2 regions of the Cryobacterium sp. TMT3-29-2 genome follow, and region 1 is predicted to be linked to the other one. Evidence: predicted binding sites of a transcription regulator. Region 1 holds the regulator's gene; the other holds the start of a gene.
The links. The regulator LexA, encoded in region 1, represses DNA repair genes until DNA is damaged. The targets are predictions, from matches to a motif close to TCGAACANNTGTTCGA.
Positions count from the first base shown of each region.

Region 2: E3O67_RS04415 (DNA polymerase III subunit alpha) is a predicted target of LexA. The motif match lies at 2,756-2,771, and genes of this name have one in related genera.

Region 1 covers NZ_SOGK01000010.1:134,037-138,244, reverse strand. Annotated here, with positions in the region: gene hisB (imidazoleglycerol-phosphate dehydratase HisB) at 1-258, opposite strand, end outside; gene E3O67_RS01285 (histidinol-phosphate transaminase) at 284-1,363, opposite strand; gene E3O67_RS01280 (LysM peptidoglycan-binding domain-containing protein) at 1,401-1,757, opposite strand; gene lexA (transcriptional repressor LexA) at 2,041-2,745, shown strand; gene metE (5-methyltetrahydropteroyltriglutamate--homocysteine S-methyltransferase) at 2,910-4,208, opposite strand, start outside.
Region 2 covers NZ_SOGK01000031.1:48,427-52,634, reverse strand. Annotated here, with positions in the region: gene E3O67_RS04415 (DNA polymerase III subunit alpha) at 1-2,716, opposite strand, end outside; gene E3O67_RS04410 (AI-2E family transporter) at 2,892-4,031, shown strand; gene E3O67_RS04405 (enoyl-CoA hydratase/isomerase family protein) at 4,082-4,208, opposite strand, start outside.

The sequences.
Region 1 (4,208 bases):
CGCCTGGCCGAGCAGGATGCCGACGTCCTCGACAGTGTGGTGCACGTCGATCTCGATGTCGCCGCGGGCGCGCACGGTGAGGTCGGTGAGCGAGTGCTTCGCGAACGCGGTGAGCAGGTGGTCATAGAACGGCACCGACGTCTGGATGTCGGACTCACCGGTGCCGTCGAGGTTGAGCGACAGGTCGATGCTGGACTCGCTCGTCTCACGCTGCAGGTGGGCGAAACGGGACGAGGTGGTCGCTGAAGAGAAGCTCATGCGGCTAGTTTATTGCCCCGGCCGTTCACGGTCGCCCCAGTGCCTCGAGGGCGACGAGGAATGCCGTGGTCTCGGCTTCGGTGCCCGCGCTGACCCGCAGGTGGCCCGGGATACCGACGTCGCGAACGAGGATGCCTTCCGCCATCAGGGCCTCGAAGGTGGTTCGGGGGTCCTCGACCCCGCCGAACAGCACGAAGTTGCTCGCGCTGCGCCGGGGCGTGTAGCCGAGGCGGGCAAGCTCGCTCACCAGACGGTCCCGCTGGGAGCGGATGTCGTCGACCATGGCGAGCATGGCGGGAGTGTGGGCGAGCGCGGCCACCGCGGCTGCCTGGGTGAACGCTGACAGGTGATAGGGCAGGCGCACCAGTCGGAGCGCATCCGTCACGGCCGGGTCGGCCGCCAGGTAGCCGACGCGGGCACCGGCGAACGCGAACGCCTTGCTCATGGTGCGGGACACCAGCAGGCGTTCCCGACCAGGCAGCAGGGTGAGGGCGCTCGGCTCGTCGCCCGGACCGAACTCGGCGTACGCCTCATCGACGACGACGATGCCGTCGGTGGCGTCATAGACGGCCGCAATCGTTTCCAGGGACAGCGGCGTTCCGGTGGGATTGTTCGGCGAGCAGAGGAAGACGAGGTCAGGGGCCACCCGGTCGACCCATTCGACCGCCGTGGCCGGGGAGAGTTCGAACTCGGCGTCGCGACCGCCCGCAATCCAGCGCGTGCCGGTGCCGGAGGCGAGCAGCGAATACATGGAGTAGGTCGGCGCGAAGCCGAGCACGGACCGTCCGGGGCCGCCGAAGGCCTGCAGCACCTGCTGGAGAACCTCGTTCGAGCCGTTGGCCGCCCAGATGTTCTTGCGGGTGAGGCCGTGCCCGAGGTACCGCGAGAGGGCGTCGCGCAGTTCGGTGAACTCCCGATCGGGATACCGGTTCACGGTCGTGACCGCCACGGCCAGGGCCGCCACAATGTCTTCCGCCACCTCCGCCGGGATGCCGTGGGTGTTCTCGTTCACGTTGAGAGCCACCGGAACGTGCAGCTGGGGAGCGCCGTAGGGGGTAAGTCCGCGCAGATTATCGCGGAGAGGCAGATCGTTGAGACTGGTCACTCCCCCCATGCTACCGGGGCGCGTTGCCGGAGCGGGTCTAGAGGTCGTTCGGCAGCGCCAACCGCTGACCGGGCTCCACACTGTCGGACGGCAACTGGTTCAGGCTCACGATCTCGGCAATCACCTCGCGCGGGTCAGACGTGGGCGCGACCTTCTCCGCCAGTTGCCAGAGCGACTGCCCCGACTGGATGGTGACGTAGTCGAAGGCCGTGGCCACCCGACCGACGGTCGTGTTCTCCGCGGCGGCGATGCCGCCGTTGAGGGCGACGATCAGAGCCAGGGCCACGAATGGAGCGGCTGCCAGCGACGTGAAGACGACGCGACCGCGCCGGGTGAGTCGGAGCCGGGTGCGACCGGTCGCGATGGGGGCGCTCAATTCAAGTGCAGTGCTCATTTCCTACCTCCTGTGTGAAGACGTATCCGGCTCTCGGCCGGGAGGGCCGGATACGAACTTATGTTCCGAATGTATATTCGATTATTCGAACAATCAAGTCCTTTTCGGTTGTTTCTGAAAAGTTTCTTCCGACCCACTCGAATACATGTTTGTTTTATGAGCAAGACGCGGATACAGTTTCGATTGTTGGTTGAAACTCAATCAGGCACCCCCGACATTCGCGTGAATCGGCGGCACTCGCTGCCTGCCGCCAGCGCATCCATCGAAACGAGGAGCGACGAACGTGGCGCAGAACACCAGCGGTCCCCGCGACAAGGGCGGCACCAGACGGCGCAAGAGTCTGAGCGAGAAGCAGCTTGCAATCCTTGATGTCATCCAGCGCTCGGTCAGCCAGCGCGGCTATCCGCCGAGCATGCGCGAGATCGGCGACGCCGTCGGCCTGTCGTCCCTGTCGAGCGTCACCCACCAGCTCAATCAGCTGGAACTGAGCGGCTACCTGCGCCGTGACCCGAATCGTCCCCGCGCCCTTGAAGTGCTCATCGAGATTCCGCAGTCGCCCGAGGACACGACCTCCGGCACCGCGGAGAGTTTTCACACCGGCGTGCAGGTGGGCGATGCCGCCATGGTCCCGCTCGTCGGCCGCATCGCCGCCGGCATCCCGATCACCGCCGAACAGCAGATCGATGAGATCTTCCCGCTCCCCCGCCAGCTTGTGGGCAAGGGCGACCTGTTCATGCTCAAGGTGTCCGGCGAATCCATGATCGACGCCGCCATCATGGACGGCGACTGGGTCGTCGTTCGGCAGCAGAAAACCGCTGAGAACGGTGAAATCGTCGCAGCAATGCTCGACAACGAGGCGACCGTCAAGGTGTTCCGCCAGCGCGACGGCCACACCTGGCTGCTCCCCCGCAACACGAATTTCGAGCCGATCGTCGGCGACCACGCCGAGATCCTGGGGAAGGTTGTGGCGGTTCTGCGATCGGTTTAGGGTCGGAGTACTTCAACACCTCAGCTCCCCTTGCCTCCTGGTCTCGGCAGGCTCGACAAGCGTCGTGGAGTCTTTGATTTGTTGGGTCGCCATAGGGTCCTCGGGCCGGGCACGAAAGCCGTTTCGGGGTCGTGCCCGGCCTGAGGGCGGGGTGGAGCAGCGGGTTAGGCGGGGACGGGGGCCTGCAGCCGGGCGCGGACAATGCGGGTGGCAGCGATCATGTTGTGCAGGGACTCGACGGTCTCGGCGTAGCCGCGGGTCTTGAGGCCGCAGTCCGGGTTCACCCAGAGCTGGTCGGCCGGGATGGCCGCCACGGCCCGCTCGAGCAGGTCGGTGAGCTCGGCCACGCTCGGCACACGCGGCGAATGGATGTCCCACACGCCGGGGCCGATGCCGTGGTCGAAGCCGTGGGACTGGATGTCGCCCACGACCTCCATGCGGGAGCGTGCCGCCTCGATACTGGTCACATCGGCGTCCAGGTTGCGGATCGCGTCGATGACCACCCCGAACTCCGAGTAGCAGAGATGAGTGTGGATCTGAGTGGCGTCGGCCGCACCGGCCGTCGCCAGGCGGAAGGATCCCACCGACCAGTCGAGATAGTCCGCCTGGTCCTTCTGCTTCAGCGGCAGAAGCTCCCGCAGCGCGGGCTCGTCCACCTGGACGATCTGGATGCCCGCCGTCTCGAGGTCGGCGATCTCGTCGCGGAGCGCCAGGGCCACCTGCCGGGCCGTGTCGCCGAGCGGCTGGTCGTCGCGCACGAACGACCAGGCGAGGATCGTGACCGGGCCGGTGAGCATCCCCTTGACGGGCTTGGGCGTCAGCCCCTGCGTGTACGCCGACCACTCGACCGTGATCGGTCGCGGCCGGGACACGTCACCCCAGAGAATCGACGGTCGCACGCACCGGCTGCCGTAGGACTGCACCCAGCCGTTCTCGGTGACCGCGAACCCGTCGAGGTTCTCGGCGAAGTACTGCACCATGTCGTTGCGTTCCGGTTCGCCGTGCACGATCACGTCGAGGCCGATGTCCTCCTGCAGCCCGACGACGCGACCGATCTCGGCAAGCATCAGGTCCCGGTAGTCCGTGGCGCTCAGCGACCCCCTGAGCAGCTGCGCCCTGGCCCGACGGATGTCCCCGGTCTGCGGGAAGGATCCGATCGTTGTCGTCGGCAGGAACGGCAGCCCGAGGGCAGCCTCCTGGGTCGCGACCCGGACCTCGTAGTCGCCGCGGGTGAAATCGGCCGGGGTGAGCGCATCGGCGCGCTCCCGCACGGCGCCGTCCTGCACGCCGGGAGCCACCCGACGCGCGTCGCGGGCCGCGGTGGCCGCAACAAGGTCGGCCTCGATGGCGGCCCGCCCCTGGGCGAGCCCGCGGGCGAGCGTGGCCACCTGCGCGACCTTCTGGTCGGCGAAGGCCAGCCAACTCTTCAGGTCGCTGTTCAGCGCGGACTCGTCGTCGACGTC
Region 2 (4,208 bases), on a different contig from region 1:
CGTGTCGGCGGGCGCGGTCATAGCCGATGAAACTGTCGAGCGCCCCGACCCGGGCGAGCGCCTCGAAGGTGCTGCGCCGCGGGCGCACCCGGTCGCGGAAATCCTGCAGCGAGGTGAACGGCTGGTGGCGCACGATGCGGGCGCGTTCGGCGGCCGTGCAGCCGGAGAGTTCCGGCAGGGCCAGACGGATCCCGCGCCGGCCGCTGTCGATCTGCTCCACCCGGTAGTCGAGGGCGCTGTATTGCACGTCCAGGCCCAGTACCGGCACGCCGAGCAGCCGCGCCTCGGCCACGATCAGGTCCTTCGGCCACATGCCAGGGGCGTGGGTGAGGAGTCCGGCCAGGAACACGGCGGGGTGGTGGGTCTTCAGCCAGGCGGACTGGTAGGTGGGTAGGGCGAACGCGGCCCCGTGCGCCTTGGCGAAACCGAAACTGCCGAACCCGGCGAGCACCGTCCAGGTGCGGTCGATCACGGCGGGCGTGAACCCGCGCTCGCGGGCGTGCTCCCGCACGTACGCCTCGATCCGGGGGAGGTGCTCCGGTTTGCCGAGGTGGCGGCGGAAGACATCCGCTCGGCCGAGCCCGCAGCCGGTGAGTTCGTCGAATAGGCGCATGACCTGCTCGTGGAAGATGACCACGCCCTCGGTCTCCCGCAGGAACGCCTCGAACCGGGGATGGATGTAGTCGGGCAGCACCTCCCCGTGCCGGGCCTGCAGGTATTTCAGGGGCATGTTGTTCTGCATGGGCCCGGGCCGGAACAGGGAGATCTCCACGGTGAGGTCGTTGAAGACCTTGGGCTGCAGCTTGCCGACCAGTTCCATCTGGCCCGGCGATTCGATCTGGAAGATGCCGAGGGTGCGGGTGGAGCGGATCAGTTCGAAGGTGGCCGGGTCGTCAAGCGGGATGCGGTCCAGGTCGATGGTCTCGCCCGACAGGCGGTGGTGTTCCTCGACGGCGTGGGCCATGGCCGACTGCATGCGCACCCCGAGGATATCGAGCTTGATCAGGCCCATCGGGTCCATGTCGTGTTTGTCGAACTGGGACATCGGCAGCCCCATGCCGGACGCCTGCACCGGGGTGCGGTCGAGCAGGGAGGCGTCGGAGAGGATCACGCCGCAGGGGTGCACCGAGATGTGCCGGGGGAGCCGGTCGAGCTTGATGGTCAGGTCGACCAGCAGGTCGAGCTGCGAGGAGGCGCGTACCTCGGCGGCCAGTGGCTCGAGCTCGGGCTTCTCGGCCAGGGCGCGGCGGAAGTCGCGCGCGTTGAAGCGCCAGATCTGCTTGGCCACGGCCGCGACCTGCTCATGGTTCATGCCGAGGGCCAGCCCGGCGTCGCGCACGGCCCCGCGGCCCCGGTAGGCGTTCGTCATCGACATCAGCGACACCCGATTGCTGCCGAAGGTGTCGAAGAGCTTGCGGTAGATGTCGTGCCTTCTGGCCGACTCGACGTCGAGGTCGATGTCGGGCAGGGTCTGCCGCTCGGGGGAGAGGAACCGCTCCCAGAGCAGCCCGTTGGAGATGGGTTCGACGGAGGAGGTGTGCAGGGCGTAGTTGAGTACCGAGCCCACCCCGGATCCGCGTGCCTGGATTCGGATGCCCATCTCCCGGATGATGTCCGCCACCCGGGCGACGGTGAGGAAATAGCCGGCGAAGCCGAGGTGCTCCACCGTCTTCAGCTCGTGCACGAGACGGGCGTGGGCCGCCTCCGCCAGCTTTCTGCCGGCCGGCGACGTGACGGGATACCGGGAGTCGATGCCGGCCCTGGCCCGGGCGTGCAGCTCGGTGAGCGGGTCGCCGCTGACACCGATGATGCGCGCCTCCGGCATTCGTGGACGGCCCAGGCCGATGTCGGTGTCCGGGTCGAGGCTGCACCGCTCGGCGAGCTGCTCGGTGTCGCGGAAGAGCCGGTCGACGGCGCCGTCGTCGTGCAGCCCGGCGTCGACGACCATGCGCGCCACCTGCCTCATGGCGCCCTCGGGTTTCAGCCAGGCCTGCCCGTTGGTCTGCAGCTGTTCCAGGTTCGCCAGCGCCGTCAGGGTGCGGGCCGCGTCGGCCAGGTCGGCGGTGACGGCCTCGTCGGGGGTGCCGTAGCGCACGGCGTTGGTGAGCACCGCGGGCAGTGCGGCGTGCTCGAAGAGGGCGAGCATGCGGGTGGCCGGCGTCACGCTGCCGGGACTGCCCGGCGCCGCCAGGTGGCACACGATCTCACCCACCACCGACTGCGGCGGCAGGGCGCGCAGCCACGCGGTGAGGCAGGCGCCGGCCGCGTCGGTGTCGCGGCGCTCGACCGATTGGCCCACATCGGAGGCGGGGCCGAGCAGCACGGTGAGGCAGCGGAGCCCGGCCAGCTCGGCGAGGTGCGAGCGCGCGATGCTGGGGGTCCGGCCGGCGTCGTGGGCGGCGCCGCTGTGCGCGGAACTGACCGCGCGGCAGAGGGCCGCGTAGCCGCGCCCGTTCAGATCGCCGTGGGCGAGCACCACGACCCGGCCCAGCGGATGCCCGTCGTCGTCGTGCACCGCGAGGTCTGCGCCCAGCCCCGGCCGGATGCCCGCGGCCGCGCAGGCGCGCACGTGCTTGACCGCGCCGTAGAGACCGTCTCGGTCGGTGAGCGCCAGGAAGGAACCACCCTGAGCCTGCGTCTGCTCGACCAGTGATTCGGGGAGGGTGACCCCGAAGTGCGTGGAGTAGGCGCTTGCGACGTGGAGGTGTGCGAACATGTGTGTACTCCTCTGGCAGGCAGGTTGACGGGTGATGGATCGAACAAATGTTCGATGTAGGGAGTGTACGTCAGTCGGCCGACACGCGCCAGTGGCAGTCCGGTCAGACGGTCCGGCCGGGCAGCCTGACTAGGCTAGGTGGCTCAGTCGCCGTTAGCCTCGTTTGGAGATCCCCATGACCACGCCCACTTCGTCCTGGACGGACTACCTCGGCCGGGCCGCCGTCCGCTCCGGCCAGGCCCTGCTGGTCCTCGCCCTGCTGGTGGTGGCCGTCTACGGGATCACGCAGCTCAAGCTGGTCTTCATCCCGCTCCTGCTCGCCCTGATCGTGGCGTCGGCGCTGCGCCCCGTGATGAGATTCCTGCTGGCCCGCGGTGCGAACGAGTCCCTCGCCGCGGCGATCACCCTGATCTCGAGCGTCGCGGTCTTCGGCGGCATCGTCACCCTCGTGGTGTTCGGCATCCGTGGTGAGTGGGACACCCTGTTCACCTCGGCCAACGACGGCCTGGACACCCTGCAGGAGCTTCTCACCAGCGGTACGCTGCCGATCGATTCCGCCCAGATCGATTCGGTGCGCGAGTCGGTCATCGACTTCGCGACCAGCAGCCAGTTCGGGTCTGGAGCTTTGGCTGGGGTCTCTGTCGCGGCCGAGATCGTGGCCGGCGTGGTGCTCGGCCTCGTCGTGCTCTTCTACTTCCTCAAGGACGGCCCCCACATCTGGAGCTTCCTCATCCAGCCTCTCGCCGGCAAGCGCCACGCACGGGCCGTGCGCATCGGCCTGAGCAGCGTCGACGTGTTCGGCAACTACGTGCGGGGCACGGCAATCGTCGCGTTCGTCGACGCCCTGTTCATCGGAATCGGGCTGTGGATCCTGCAGGTGCCGCTGGCACTGCCGCTCGCCGTCATCGTCTTCGTGGGCGCGTTCATCCCCATCGTCGGGGCGACGGCGGCCGGCATCCTGGCCGCATTGGTGGCCCTGGTCACGAACGACCTGACCACCGCCATCATCGTGGTGGCGATCGTGGTCGCGGTCAACCAGCTCGAGGGCAACTTCCTGTCCCCGGTGGTGCTCGGCAAGTCGCTGCGCCTGCACGGTCTCGTGATCCTGCTGGCCCTGACGGCCGGCACGATCCTGGGCGGCATCGTCGGCGCGATCATCTCGGTGCCGATCGCCGCCGTCGGCTGGGCCGTCATCAAAGCCTGGAACGCGCCCACCCTGCCGTCCACCCCGCCGCCCGTTCCGGAGCAGCCGGCCGTGTCGGTGGAATCCGTGCCACCCGGCCGGTCGATCGGGGCGTCCGGTGCCGCGGCCTAGCTAACCAATTCGACGGAGATTTTCGTTCACAACCGCCTTTTCGGCGTTTTCTAGGCTGTTTCGGGCAAAATCTCCGTCGAATTCGTTTGGGCCAACCCGAGCTCCTGCCCGCCGAGCGGTGCGAAAAACGCGGCGACGGATGCCTCCGTCACCGCGCCGAGACCGGCCGGCGACCAC